2 regions of the Streptomyces sp. NPDC093591 genome follow, and region 1 is predicted to be linked to the other one. Evidence: riboswitches for the same ligand, from Rfam matches in the RefSeq annotation. Region 1 holds a riboswitch; the other holds the start of a gene.
What was found. A riboswitch is a leader RNA that binds a small molecule or an ion and turns the genes downstream of it on or off. The one in region 1 is predicted to bind guanidine.
Positions count from the first base shown of each region.

Region 2: it holds a riboswitch for guanidine, as region 1 does, so the genes downstream of both, ACIREI_RS23030 (MBL fold metallo-hydrolase) here and ACIREI_RS07295 (DMT family transporter) in region 1, are expected to answer to the same signal.

Region 1 is NZ_JBIWIY010000003.1:145,099-152,265, forward strand. It holds gene bcp (thioredoxin-dependent thiol peroxidase) at 1-377, opposite strand, end outside; gene ACIREI_RS07285 (DUF3618 domain-containing protein) at 473-802, shown strand; gene ACIREI_RS07290 (co-chaperone GroES) at 858-1,214, shown strand; guanidine-III (ykkC-III) riboswitch at 1,274-1,343, shown strand; gene ACIREI_RS07295 (DMT family transporter) at 1,377-1,697, shown strand; gene ACIREI_RS07300 (transglycosylase domain-containing protein) at 1,691-4,069, opposite strand; gene ACIREI_RS07305 (ABC transporter permease) at 4,300-5,100, shown strand; gene ACIREI_RS07310 (ABC transporter permease) at 5,147-5,959, shown strand; gene ACIREI_RS07315 (ATP-binding cassette domain-containing protein) at 5,969-6,997, shown strand; gene ACIREI_RS07320 (DUF1707 domain-containing protein) at 7,031-7,167, shown strand, end outside.
Region 2 is NZ_JBIWIY010000010.1:285,940-293,106, reverse strand. It holds gene ACIREI_RS23050 (MFS transporter) at 1-345, shown strand, start outside; partial or broken gene ACIREI_RS23045 (TetR/AcrR family transcriptional regulator) at 914-1,725, opposite strand; gene ACIREI_RS23040 (CU044_5270 family protein) at 1,857-2,990, opposite strand; gene ACIREI_RS23035 (RNA polymerase sigma factor) at 2,987-3,550, opposite strand; gene ACIREI_RS23030 (MBL fold metallo-hydrolase) at 3,794-4,675, opposite strand; guanidine-III (ykkC-III) riboswitch at 4,687-4,754, opposite strand; gene ACIREI_RS23025 (carbon-nitrogen hydrolase family protein) at 5,496-6,365, opposite strand; gene ACIREI_RS23020 (NUDIX hydrolase) at 6,471-7,019, opposite strand; gene ACIREI_RS23015 (GNAT family N-acetyltransferase) at 7,079-7,167, opposite strand, start outside.

The sequences.
Region 1 (7,167 bases):
ACGATCGTGGACCGGATGACGCCCATGTACGTCTTGCCGTAGTTCTTCTTCTCGCCGTAGGCCCCGTAGGCCTCGGTGACGGACTTCTCCGGGTCGGCGAGCAGGGTGACCTTCAGGGACTCCTGGTCGCGGAACTTGGCGAGCTTCTCCGGCTTGTCGGGGGAGACGCCGATCACGTCGTACCCGGCGCCGGCCAGCAGTTCCAGGTTGTCCGTGAAGTCGCAGGCCTGCTTGGTGCAGCCGGGCGTCAGGGCCGCCGGGTAGAAGTACACGATGACCTTGCGGCCCTTGTGGTCCGACAGGGACACCTCGTTGCCGTCGGCGTCGGGCAGGGTGAAGGCGGGGGCCACGTCCCCCGGCTGGAGTCGCTCGCTCATCGGACCAGCGTAACCGGGGAGCCTGACAGTGCGGTCCGGCGTGGAGCTGACAGACTGTCCGCAAACAGCATCAGCTTCACTTCGGAGGCCGTACGGTGGCGGACACGTCGGACACCAGAACACCGGCGCAGATCGAGGCGGACATCAAAGCCCGCCGCGCAGCGCTGGCCGAGACGCTCGACGAGATCGGGGTGCGCGTGCATCCGAAGACGATCGTCGGCGACGCCAAGGCCAAGGTCGTCTCGAACATCGACCACACGCTCGGACGGGCCTACGTCGGGGTCAACCGGGCCGTGAGCGATGTGAAGGCCAAGTTCACCGACGAGGAGGGCGCGCCCCGCCTGGAGCGGATCGTGCCCGTCGCGCTCGTCGCCGTCGGCCTCGTGGGCCTGCTGGCCCTCGGCACCCGGCGCCGCAAGGACTGAGCGGCGGCGGACCCACCGGCGTACGGACGCGGCAAAGGCAGGTAGGTTCAAAGGCGTGAGCGCCAACAGAAACGAGCACAGCACCCACCACGACAAGCTGCCCATCCGGATGCTGCACGACCGAGTCCTCGTGCGGCAGGACACCAGCGAGGGCGAGCGGCGTTCCGGTGGCGGCATCCTGATCCCCGCCACCGCCGCCGTCGGCCGCCGGCTGGCCTGGGCCGAGGTCGTCGCGGTGGGGCAGAACGTACGGACCGTGGAGACCGGCGACCGGGTCCTGTACGACCCGGAGGACCGTGCCGAGGTCGAGGTGCGCGGCGTCGCGTACGTACTCATGCGCGAGCGTGATCTGCACGCCGTGGCCGCCGACCGGTTCGAAGGGTCGGAGGACTCGACGGGGCTCTATCTCTGAGCTCTACCTCTGAATCGACGGTTGGAAGGGGCTGGTGACTCTCGTCACCAGCCCCTTCCTCGTTTCTTGCTAGCTTTGAAGGGCCCCGACGAGACGCGCCGTACCGGGTGAAGGCAAAGACGACGCACCGCCAGGTTTCCGTCTTTGCGAAAGGTGCTCGTCATGGCCTGGGTTCTGCTCGTCGTCGCCGGTGTGCTGGAAGTCGGCTGGTCGATCGGGATGAAGTACACCGACGGCTTCACCCGTCCCCTGCCCAGCCTGTTCACCGGCGCCGGCATCGTCGCCAGCATGCTGCTGCTGTCGTACGCGGCGAGGTCGCTGCCCATCGGTACCGCCTACGGCGTATGGGTGGGCATCGGCGCGGCCGGCGCGGCGGTGGTCGGTATGGCGGTGCTGGGGGAGCCGGTCACCGCCGCGCGGATCTTCTTCGTCTGCCTGCTGCTGGTCGCCGTGGTGGGGCTCAAGGCGACCAGCGGTCACTGACCCAGTCCGCCAGGGTCTCCCGTCGTCTCTCCGCCTCCGGTGTCGGCACCTCCGGTGCTGGTGTCGCCCGTACTGCCTCCGGTATCCGCCCCGCCGGTGCTCGTGTCGCCGGTGGTGCCCCCGTCGGTGGTCGTGCCCCCGTCGGTCGTGCCGCCCGTTGTCGTGTCGCCGGTGGTGCCGCCGTCGGTGGTCGTGCCCCCGTCGGTCGTGCCGCCGGTCGTCGTGTCGCCCGTCGTGCCGCCGTCCGTCTGACCCGGCGTCTCACCGCCGGTCTGGCCCTCGGTGTCCTGGCCGCCGGTGGCGTCCCCGGTGGTGCCGCCGTCGTTCTGGCCACCGGTGCTCTGGTCGCCCTGGGTCGGGTCGGTCGTCGGGTACTGGGGCTGGTCGGCCCCCTCCTGGAGCTCCAGGTCGAACTCGCTGACCGGCTTCCCCTTCAGCGCCGTCTTCGTGTACTGGGCCCAGATGTCGGTGGGCGCGCCGCCGCCGTTGATGCGGGCCAGGCCCATCGCGCCGTACAGCGACTTGTGCTTGGCGGTGACCGGGTCCTGGCCCATGACGGCGACGACCGTGGCGAGTTCGGGGGTGTAGCCGGCGAACCAGGCGGCCTGGTCCTCCTCCGCCGTACCCGTCTTGCCCGCCGCCGGGCGGCCGGCGGCCTGGGCGGCGGTGGCGGTGCCGTTGTCGACGACGCTCTGCAGGACGGAGGTCGTGGTGTCGGCGGCCTCGCGGCTGACGACCTGGGAGGTCTTGCGCTCCGGCATCTCGATGACGTCGGCGCCGTCCTTGGTGATCTTCTCGATCATGGTGTACGTGCCGTGCTTGCCGTGGTTGGCGAGCGTCGCGTAGGCCTCCGCCATGTCGAGGACGCTGGCGGTGGCCACGCCGAGCGCGATGGACGGGGACGGATACAGCTCCGGGGTGCTGGCCGGCAGGCCCAGCTCGACGGCGGTGTCCTTCACCTTTTCGGGACCCACGTCGACAGCCATCTGCGCGTACACCGAGTTGACGGACTTGTCGGTGGCCGTACGGACGTTGATGTTGCCGTAGGAGACGTCGTCCTCGTTCGCGGGGTCGTAACTGCCGCCGCTCCAGCCCTGGACGGGGCGCTTGTTGGTGCCGTCGTAGATCGTGTTCGGGGTGATCTGGCGGCCGTCCTGCGTGGTCGACTCGTTCTCCACGGCCGAGGTGAAGACGAACGGCTTGAAGGTGGAGCCGACCTGGAAGTCCCGGCGGGTGGCGTTCGGGGTGTACTGCTTCACGTAGTCGATGCCGTTGTACATCGCGACGACCTTGCCGGTCTTCGGGTCGACGGAGGCGCCGCCCGCGCGGACGTAGGTGTCGACCTTGTTGTTCTTCTTGTCCAGCTTGGACATCAGCTGGTCGTTGACGGCGTCGACGAAGGCGTCCTGCTTGTCCTTGTGCAGGGTGGTGGTGACGCGGTAGCCGCCGGCCTCGAGCTCCTCCGCGCTGACGATCTTGTTCTTGGTCAGATAGTCCTTGACGATCCCCACGATGTAACCGCGCTGCCCGGACAGCCCGGTGGAGCCCGAGGCCTCCTTCGGCATCGGGAACTTCATGCCCGCACGCTTGCTCTCGGACAGCCAGCCCTTGGTGACCATGCCGTCCAGGACGTAGTTCCAGCGGGCCACGGCCGCGGACTTGTTCTCCGGGTGGGCGACGACGTCGTACTCGCTGGGCGCGTTGACCAGCGCGGCCAGGTAGGCGGCGCGGGCCGGGTCGAGGTCCTTGGCGTCCATGCCGTAGTAGGCCTGGGCGGCGGCCTGGATGCCGTAGGCGTTACGGCCGAAGAAGCTGGTGTTGAGGTAGCCCTCGAGGATGTCGTCCTTGCTCTTCTCGCGGTCCAGCTTGATCGAGATGAAGAACTCCTTCACCTTTCGGGTGACGGTCTGCTCCTGACGCAGGTAGTAGTTCTTCACGTACTGCTGGGTGATGGTGGAGCCGGACTGCTTGCCCTTGCCGGTGGCCGTGTTCCAGGCCGCGCGCAGCATCGCCTTCGGGTCGATCGCGGACTCGGTGTAGAAGTCGCGGTCCTCGGCGGCCAGGATCGCGTGCTGGGCGGCCTTGGACATCTGCGCGAGGGTGACGTTCTCCCGGTTGACCTCACCGTCGCGGGCGATCACGGTGCCGTCCGCGTACATGTAGACGTTGGCCTGCTTGGTGGCGAGCGCGTTGGCCGGCGGGATCTTGACCATGGAGTAGCCGAGGAAGAACAGGCCGAAGAGCAGCAGTGCGCCGATCACGAAGGTGCCGAGCACCGTGCGCCAGGTCGGGATGATCCGTCGCCAGCCCGTGCGTTTCGGCCGTCCCGGCTTCCGGGTCGACTGCTGTGGCGGCTGCTGCTCGTCGCTCATGTCGTGCACGGACTCCTGTTTCGCGTCGTACGTTCCCGTACGCCTCGTACGCCTACTGCGCCCCCATTGAAGACTCTCGCACCGGGCGTTCCGTTCCCGGAAACGGCGCGAGTCCCCGGAAAGTGAGCAGGCTCTCGCGCCGGGCATCCCCGAAATCGGCTGGCAGCTCCCGTCTTGCGCGCACTAGGCTCCTGCGCTTCGGTGCCGGGCGGGCGAGGAGGGCTGTGGATGTGGGATCGGGGCGGTTGTACTTAGCCGTCGCGGCGGGCGGATTCAGACGATACGCGACGTATCGGGCGGCCACCGCGGCCGGGGTGTTCACCAACACCGTCTTCGGAGTGATCCTCGTCTACACCTACTTGGCGCTGTGGGACGAGAAGCCGCATCTCGGCGGGTACGACCAGGCGCAGGCCGTGACCTACGTGTGGCTGGGCCAGTGCCTCTACGCGACGCTGGCCATTCAGGGCGGCGGTGCCGAGAAGGACCTGATGGAGCGAATCCGCACCGGTGAGATCGCCGTCGACCTGTACCGGCCGGCCGATCTCCAACTGTGGTGGCTGGCGGGCGACGTGGGGCGGGCGCTGTTCCAGATGCTGGGGCGGGGGGTGATCCCGTTCGTGTTCGGCGCCGTCTTCTTCCCGATGGCACTGCCGACGGACGTCACCCTTTGGGCGGCCTTCGTCGTCGCCCTCCTGCTGGCGACGCTGGTCAGCTTCGCGATCCGCTATCTGGCGGCGCTGAGCGTGTTCTGGCTGATGGACGGCATGGGCGTCAATCAGGCCCTGATGATCACGGGGATCTTCTTCTCCGGCATGGTGCTGCCCCTGAACGCCTTCCCGGGAGCGTTCGGCGAGATCGTGCGGGTGCTGCCGTGGGCGGCGCAGCTGCAGATGCCGGCGGACGTGCTCATGGGGGAGACCGACCCGCTGCGGGCGTACGCCTTCCAGGCGGCGTGGGCGGTGGTGTTGCTGGCGGCCGGGCGGCTGATGCAGTCGGCGGCGACGCGGCGGGTGGTGGTGCAGGGTGGGTGAGACCGGGAGCGGGATCTCCGGAAGCAGGGCGGCCGGGATCTCCCGGATGTCCGGGGCGGGTGAGGCGCTGCGGACCTATCGGCTGATCGCCGGGATGTGGATCCGGTCCACCATGACCTACCGCGCCTCCTTCGTCGTCACCGTCTTCGGCAACCTGCTGGTGACCGGCCTGGACTTCGTGGCGATCCTGCTGATGTTCTCGCAGGTCGACTCGCTGGGCGGCTGGCCGCTGGCCGAGGTCGCCTTCCTGTACGGGCTTTCGGCGACGGCGTTCGGGCTCGCCGACCTGACCTTCGGCTCGATGGACGTCCTCGGCGGCCGGATGCGCGACGGTTCCTTCGACACGCTGCTCGTGCGGCCCGCCCCGGTGCTCGCCCAGGTCGCCGCGGACCACTTCGCGCTGCGCCGCCTGGGCCGGATCACCCAGGGCGTGCTGGTGCTGGGCTGGGGGCTGTCGGCGGTCGACGTCGACTGGACCCTGGCGAAGGTGCTGCTGGTGCCGGTGATGGTGGTCAGCGGCGGGGTGATCTTCTGCGCTCTGTTCGTGGCGGGCGCGGCGTTCCAGTTCCTGGCGCAGGACGCCGCCGAGGTGCAGAACGCCTTCACGTACGGCGGCACCACGCTGTTGCAGTACCCGCCGACCGTGTTCGGCAAGGACTTCTTGCGCGGGGTGACGTTCATGCTGCCGCTCGCCTTCGTCAACTGGGTGCCGGCCGCCTATGTGCTGGAGCGGCCGTATCCGCTCGACCTGCCGCAGTGGGCGGCCTTCACCTCACCGCTGGTGGCGGCGGCGTGCTGTGTGCCGGCAGGTCTGGCGTGGCGGGCCGGGCTGCGGTCGTATCGGAGTACGGGAAGTTAGGGGCAGGCGATGGAGGGCACGAACACGGACACGGACGCGTTCATCGAACTCGACGGTGTCGAGAAGGTCTTCGACGTACGCAAGAAGACCGGTTTCCTGAAGCGGGAGCGGCGGCAGGTGCGGGCCGTCGACTCGATCTCCTTCCGCGTGGCGCGCGGCGAGATGGTCGGCTACATCGGGCCGAACGGCGCCGGCAAGTCGACGACGATCAAGATGCTGACCGGCATCCTGACCCCGAGCGGCGGCCGGCTCCGGGTGGCCGGCATCGACCCGTCCCGCGAGCGGATGCGGCTCGCGCACCGCATCGGCGTGGTGTTCGGGCAGCGCACCACCCTGTGGTGGGATCTGCCGCTGATCGACTCGTACAAGCTGATGCACCGCATGTACCGCATCCCGGACGCCCGTTACCGCGAGAACCTCGACCGTCTCGTCGAACTCCTCGATCTGGGCGAGCTGTTGGACGTCCCCGTACGCCAGCTCTCCCTCGGCCAGCGGATGCGCGGTGACATCGCGGCGGCGCTGCTGCACGACCCGGAGGTGCTGTACCTGGACGAGCCGACGATCGGGCTCGACGTCATCTCCAAGGCGAAGGTCCGGGAGTTCCTGCGCGAGTTGAACGCCGAGCGCGGCACGACGGTGCTGCTGACCACGCACGATCTGCAGGACATCGAGCAGTTGTGCTCGCGGGTGATGGTCATCGACCACGGGCGGTTGATGTACGACGGCCCGCTCGCCGGCCTGCACGAGGTGGGGGAGAGCGAGCGCACCCTCGTGGTCGACCTGGAGCGCGAGCTCCCGCCGATCGAGGCGGCGCCCGCGCGCGTGGTGAAGGTGGAGGGGCCGCGGCAGTGGCTGGCGTTTCCGGCGGCCGAGTCGGCGGCGGTGCTGGTGGCGCGGGTCGCGGCGGAGTATCCGCTGGTGGATCTGTCGGTGCGGGAGCCGGACATCGAGGCCGTGATCGCGAAGATGTACGCCGAACAGGCGGAGAAGGCGGCGGACGCGGGGAACGTGGGGGACGCGGGCAAGGCGGTCTCGTAGCACCGGGGCGGGGTTGCTCGTAGGCTGCTGTGCATGACCGACGATGCCCCGGAGCTTCGTGCCTCCGACGCCGATCGTGAACGAGTCGCCGAGATCCTGCGGGACGCCCTCGCGGAGGGGCGGCTCGACATGGAGGAGTTCGAGGAGCGCCTGGACGCCACGTACAAGGC
Region 2 (7,167 bases), on a different contig from region 1:
TGCGTCACGGCTGCCGCGGCCGCGCACCGCGCCCCGGCCGCCGCCACCGTGATCCTCCTGGCGGCCGTCCTGCTCCTGACCCTGGGCGAGGTCACCTCCCAGGCCGGCAGCTGGACGCTCGGCTACGCCCTGGCGCCCGATCACGCCCAGGGCGCCTACCAGGGCGTCTTCCAGACCGGGATCTCCCTCACCCAGGCTTTGGGTCCCGTCATGGTCACCACGCTCGTTCTGCCGCACGGCACCGCGGGCTGGCTCGTGCTCGGCGCGGTCTTCAGCGGCGCGGCACTCGCCCTGCCGCCAACAGCACGCCGGGCCGAGCGGCACCGCCCCGGGCCACCCCCCTGACCTCGCACGATGATCCCTACCGGTGTGCTTGGTCCTCCCGGACGCCCGAAGGAGGACCCGTACCCCGACGGTTCAGCGGTGGTGGGCCGCCCCATACTCGCGCAGGAACCAGGCTTCGACGTGAGCCATGTCCGCGACCTTGATGTGGCCGACGCTCTCGTCGAGGGGCGTGGATGAGGCAGCGCGGCTCCTCGACGCCTCCGCCCCTAGGAGCACGGGTCAGTAACGAAAGGCTCTGGCTGTGGTGGCCTGGTCTTCACCTGATTGGAGTCTGCGTCTCGCCGGCCAGACCGAGGTGGTCCTTGAGCGCGTGCTCGCCGGCGTCGGTGAGAGCGAGGGCGCGGCTTGTGCCGATCCGAGTGATCCAGCCGGCGTCGAAGGTGTGACGACATAGAGCGGCGCCGACCGCGCCCGCCAGGTGGGGGAGACTTTCGGTCCAGTCCAGGCACGAGCGAACGGGCGGGCGCCGCGTGGCGGGCGGTAGCGCGATGCCGAGTTCAGCGAGCCAGGCGGTCCCGGCACTGGTGAGAGTCAGTCCCCTCTCCCAGTCCAGCAGTCCCCCGATCGGTCATCGCCTTGGTGATCGCGACCCCGAGAGCGCGGGCCGGCACCAGCGGCGCTGCCTGGCATGTCTCAAAGCGGTGCAGGCACCGTCGGGGCGGTTGCACGGGACCTGCGCCAGGCCCGGGCGCTCGTGCAGGATGAGGAAGCCAGCCCTGCAGGATCCGAGGCGGTTGAGCAGTGTGCTCGTCCACAGTCGTCCCATCAGGTCCAGCTGCCTGTCCAGGACGCGCCGCTGGAGGTCGGGTGGGTAGGCGTCCGGATCGGTGACGGCGTTCAGGGCCAGGCCGTCCAGGCATACGACGAGGGCGCGCACCCGGGCCTCCAGGTCCCCCGGCTCCGGCTCGCCGGGGAGTGCGGCGCGCACAGGGTGGTCAGCCGGCGTACCCAGGAGGCGCGGCTGAGGGAGTGCTCGCGCAGAAGTTCCGGGTCGGTGCGGGTGGTGAGCAGGAAGGACGACCACACGACGGCCTCCAGGTGCCGTTCCTCGTCCAGCGGCAGTGCCTGCTCGGCGACGGCGTACAGGTGGGCGCGCGGGTCGTCGTGCCGCACAGGCATCGCGTCGATGCGGTCCGCCATGCGGCGATGCATGACGGACCGGGCGTGCGCCAAAAGCGCCTTCTTGGCACGGAAGTAGTGGGTGACCATGCCGGTCGTGCACCCGACCGCGGCGGCGACCGCCCGCAGCGTCAGCCCCTCCAGCCCGCTCTCGCTCACCACCTGCCATACGGCACCGGAGATCTCGGAACGGCGCTGGGCATGGTCCACCTGTCGAGGCACGCGTCCCTCTCTTTGTAAAACGAGCGTTACGTAACGCATGTTACGCAATCGCGCCCGCTCAGGCCAGTGGGCGGCCGCTCCTGCCGGTCGCGCCGCCCTCAACCGGCTTCGGCGGGGCCCCTGGCCATGGCATCGCCCCGGGATCCCGCCGCTCGGCGAGCCCGGCAGCCTCAGCGATCCGACTTCAGGACCGGGCCCGGGTCAGGGGTGTCGGTGTCGAAGGGCGGTGCTTCGTCGGTCCACTTCATCGCCGTGATCGTGGTGTAGCTCAGCAGCTCGCCCTTGCTCACACCGTCGCCGCTCCGGGTGGCCACCGTCTCGGTGCCCAGGGGCAGGCCCGTGGACTTGTCGAAGATCAGGCGGAGTTCGGGGGCGGATTCGTAGGGGCTGGGGAGGGCGACGGCGTAGCCGGTGCGGCCGGTGTGGTCCTTGACGTCGCCGAGGGAGCGCACGCCGGGTTCGGCGGCGAGGAGGCGGTAGGCGGCGGCGCGGAGTGCCGGGCTGGACGGGAGCGATGTGGCGAGTTGGCGGGCGGTGCTGACGACGATCTGGTCGAGGACCCTCTGGGGGGCGTTGTAGTCCTTGTCGACCAGGTCGGACAGGCGCTTGCGGAGGGCCTTTGCGTCAGTGGGAAGTGTGGGCAGCAGGCGGAGGGGAACCTCGCCGTACGGCACGCTGTCGGCCCTGCCGCCGGGGGCGTCGTGGTTGATCTCCCCCTTGCCGGCGTAGGTGACGATCCCGTCGGTCTCGCTCGTCAGTTTCCACGACGTGGGGGAACCGTCCGCTTTCCACGCCGCCTCGTCGGCCTTCGTGGCCGGACGGGCCCCGGAGTCCACGGACTGCGACCAGTACTTGTTCTTGGCGGCGGCTGTCCAGTACCGCTGCTCTGTTCGGACGTCGATGGTGTAGTTCTCGCCGGGGACCTTGTGGAGGGAACCGATGTGTTCCTCCACGTACCAGTACGTGCCCGAGCCGGCCGGTTGCCGCTCGACGTGGGAGGCGGCGGCGAGAAGGATCTGGCTGCCGGATCCCGACGTCGCGGAGGAAGAGGGTCCCGGCCTCTCCGGCGCGGTATCGGTGATCACCAGAGCCGCCACCGCCGTCGCGCTGGCCAGGGCGAGACCCGTGACGAGAGGACGGCCCACCCGACGCGGCCGGGCAGTGGCGCGCGCTCTGTGCGTCGCGCGCGGACGGCTCATGACGGTTGCGAGCTCCTCTTCCCGGACCGGTGACGGCGTGGGGAGGTCGGGGTCGAGGTGGGCGGGGCGGGCGGCGGTCAGGCGCTGCAGGACGTCGTTCTTCACCGGGCTTCCTTTCCTACCGTGATGCGGGCTCGGGTGGACACGCGCCGCGCGGCTGCGGCCTCCTCCAGGGGCGGGGAGGCCGACGCGGCCTGGCCGAGGCGCTTGCGCGCCCGGTGCAGGCGGACCCGCAGGGTGAGGGGCGAGCAGCCGACCACCGTGGCCGCCTGTGTCGGGGGCAGGCCCTGCCATGCGGAGAGGATCAGCAGTTCCCGATCGTCCTCCGGCAGCGTGGCCAGCGCCTTGAGCAACGCATAGCGCTCGGATACCTCCTCGGCGATGTCCGCCTCGGCGGGCTCCGCCCAGGACATCAACTCGGCGGCGAACGAGGCGCGCCGGGCCTCCGACCGGATGCTGTCCCGCAGAATGTTCCGTGCGACCACGAGCAGCCACGGCAGCGGTTGCTCGGGCACGTCGTCCAGCCTGCGCCAGGCCACGGTGAAGGTTTCGCTCACCACCTCGTCGGCGACCTGCCGTCCCGCACGGCTGGCCACGTAGGCCCACACGCGTTGCCGGCAGCCGTCATAGATGGCGGTGAAACGATCCGCGTCGTCGTCGGGCACTGCCGCACCTCCTGTCCCTCCCGGTGTGTTCTGTCGTCGGGTAGTGGTCCGAACGAGGTGATCGTTACAGCGGAATCGCAGGAAACCCGCCCGAGAAACGAGGCATACATCACACCGAGGTCCGCCGAAGACGAGCTGATCAAAGCCGCCGCGCGCCTGTCGGCGTCCCCCAGTGGCTGGGCCGGTCCTGCCGGTTGTGCGTCACCGACACAGCGGACCCGAACGCGAGAGGCCCGAGTCCGTTCAGCCGTCCTCACGGCAGATGACGAAGCCGGCGAAGGGATGCCGTCCGGGCCGGTCGCCGATCTCGTCGATCGCCGCACGGATGTCGCGCAGGTGGCCGACGGTCATCTCCAGGGGCGGCTCGTCCGGCTGGTAGGTGGTCCGGATCGGGTAGTCCACGCCGGGCTGGTCGGTCATCTCGATGTGACAGCCGAGGACGTGGGTGACCGTTCGGGTGCCGGCGAACGCGATCAAGCGATCGACCGTCCGGCCGAAGGCGGCCCAGTCCTCCACGTACAACCGCCCGGGATACACCGTGTCACCGGTGAGCAGGAATCCGGTGTACGGGTCGTAGTACGTGACGGCTGCCTTGTCGTGACCTGGGGTCGCCAGGCACTCCAGCACCCGGCCGCCGAGATCGACCCGGGCGACCCGGTCGGGGTCCTCGGTGAAGCCGAAGTACGTCCAGGCACTGTCCAGATCCGCCCCCACCACCGTGGTGCGGGGGCGCTCGGCGAACTGTGCATCGCCCGCGACGTGGTCGTGGTGAGAGTGGGTGTGCAGCACCAGCAGGGCGTAGTCGCTCCGCGGATGCCCGGCCAGCCAGCGGCCGACCAGCTCGTCGACCACCCGTCTCAGCGGGAAGACCTCGGCCGACTCCGTGGCTCCGGTGTCGATGAGTACGGCGCGCGCGTTGCCGAAGATCAGGAAAAGGAACGGCGCCTCATAGTTGACCGCCTTGTTCTGCCGCAGGATGAACGTGTGCTCGTCGTACGCGTGGACCTGGATGTCGGGATCGGTGTTGTGCTTCGCCGACGGCGATCCGTGGATCCAGTCGACCTCCAGGACGCGGGGCTCGGGTGCCTCGGACACGAAGTCGATCCACTGCCCATGCACGCCCATGACGCCTCCTAAGAGCGTCGTCTTGTCGGGCCGGGTACGGCGCACATCTCGTCCGGGGCAGGCACTCGTGCGCCTCCGCGCGGAATGTACTACGCCTGGACCAGGCTGCTCAACGAACAGCATGTCCGGCGGGCGAGGGTGGCGGTCGCGTCCCGCGACGTGGTGTAGGGGATCAAGGGCTACGCGTTCCGGTACGACGCCCATGGCGATCTCCGTCGAACCGCAGCCCACGAGGCGTCCAGCTGGGGCGAGTTGAGCGCCCGCTTCGGTGGCGCCGTCATCTCCGCCCTGCGGATTCCGGCGTCTTGATCCCCTACACCACCTGGCGGGACGCCATCAGGGTGGCGGTGAGGCGACGGCGGGACTTGCCCACCCGAGGCGGTGAACTGCTCCTTCGCCGCGCTGGTCGATGGGCTGAAATCCTGGGCTCTCGCTGGCTGCACAGGTGAATGATTGCACTATGGGAGCGCTCCCACCGTCCTTGCGCTGTCCGGCCATCCGAATGCGTGCCCCTCCATGCATAGCCAGACCAAGCGCCGCCTGTCCCCCAGCGAACTCGACGCCCTACTGCGCGCCCCCAGCGGCATCGGCTGCCTGGAATCCGAGCTGACCGACGGCTGGTTCAACACCGCCTACCGAGTCGTTCTCGACGACGGCCGACCCGCTGTCGTCAAACTCGCTCCGCCAGCCGATGTCGCCGTCCTGCGTTACGAACCAGGGGCGGGAACAAGGACCCCAGCAATCCTCATTCTCTCTGCTCAGAGGCACTTTCTGCCTTCGCGATCACCAGTGGGACAGTCCGCTTCATGAAAGCGCGTGGCTAGCGACCTGACGGAAGCGGGGACATGGGGATCCGCTTGCGGGGCTCAAGGGTCGGGTCGCGCAGATCGTCGAGCATGGAGTGTGCGGTGCGGGCGCGGCTCAGGCAGTCCGGGTCGAGGTCGGCGACGAGCAGTTCCCGCCCGTCGGGCCCGGCCTCGGTGACGAGGCGGCCGGTGGGGTCCCAGACGGCGCTGCTGCCGCACGCGGCCCAGCCGCCCGTGGAGCCGACGTGGTTGGAGAGCACCGTGTACATGGTGTTGTCGAAGGCCCGGGCCGGGAACCACATCCGGGACTCGTGGTAGCCGTTGCCGACGCTGAACAGCGCGCCCACCACGTAGGCGTGGCAGCCGTCGAGTGCTGCGGCGCGGGCATGCTCCGGGAAGCCGGAGTCGTAGCAGACGCCGAGGCCGAGCCGCCAGTCGTCGATGTCCAGCGAGAGGCCGTGGTCACCGGGACGGTAGACGTCCCGCTCGGTGCGGAAGAGCATCTGCTTGTCGTAGCGGGCGGTCCAGGTGCCGTCCGAGTCGAGCACGAGGGCGGACACGGTCAACTCGCCGGCGTCGTGCACGGCTGTGCCGACGATGGCAACGGTTCCGGTGTCACGGCATGCCGTCAGCAGGGGGTCCAGCCGTTCGTCTCCCCCTGCCTGCACCGCGCGGCGTTCCGGGTCGGCGCGGATGAGGTCGGGCTCGTAGCCGGTGAGGAACTTCTCCGGGAAGACGACCACTTGGGCGCCCGAGTGTTCTGCGGACTCACGGACCATGGCGGCAGCGGTAGCGGTGTTGGCGACGATGTCACCTGGCTCGGGGCATGCCTGAGCTGTTGCGATGCGCAGTGGACGGGAGGGTAGAGGCACTGTGTGGGTCATGGTGTCGCACCTTGTTCAGCGTGGCGGGTCGACGAGTTGGTGTGAGGCGAGTTGCCATCGGGCGGGCAGTGACTGCGGTCGAAACCGGCCTCGCGGCCGTGCCGGTCAGGCGCGGACCTGCAGGACTTGCCGGACCCGTTCGCGCATTCCGGCGTCGCCGAGCGTCTCGACTTCGCGCCACTGTGCGCCGCTGACCTCTTCGGTCTGCAGCTCGACGACGTCCTGGTCCGTGGTGAACAGGTACCGGAAGTCGATGTGCCGGTGCTCCGGCTCGCCCTTTGCTTCGCTGGCCGGGATGGGGTGCACGTCGATGTGCACGGGCACGTCCAGGAGCGGGACGACATGGTGCGCCTGGATGCCGGTCTCTTCGGTCAGCTCGCGCAGCGCGGAGTCGCTCAGCCGCTCGTCCTCGGCCTCCAGATGCCCGCCGGGGGTGAGCCAGCGCCCCAGGGCCACGTGCCTGATGAACAGGACCCGGCCTTCGCGGTCGGTCAGGATCGCTCCCGCCGTGACGTGACCACGGAACTCCTTGCGGGATGTCAACTCGGCGTCCTGTTCCAGCAGTTCGAAGAGCGGTGCCAGAGCGTCGGCTTCCTGCGGATTCTCCTGAAGGTAGACTTCAGCGGTCTGCCTGATGTGGTCCTTGGTGATCATGCGTTCTCTCGTTCTGCTTCTGGCGGTGGCGATCAGCCGGTCTCGACAGCGGGACACTCTCAGTCGGCGGTCACCGAGACGATGCCGTCAGTCGTCGGGACGGGCAGGGGCTTGGCGTAGCAGCGGCTGAGCCGCTTGTGCTCGTACG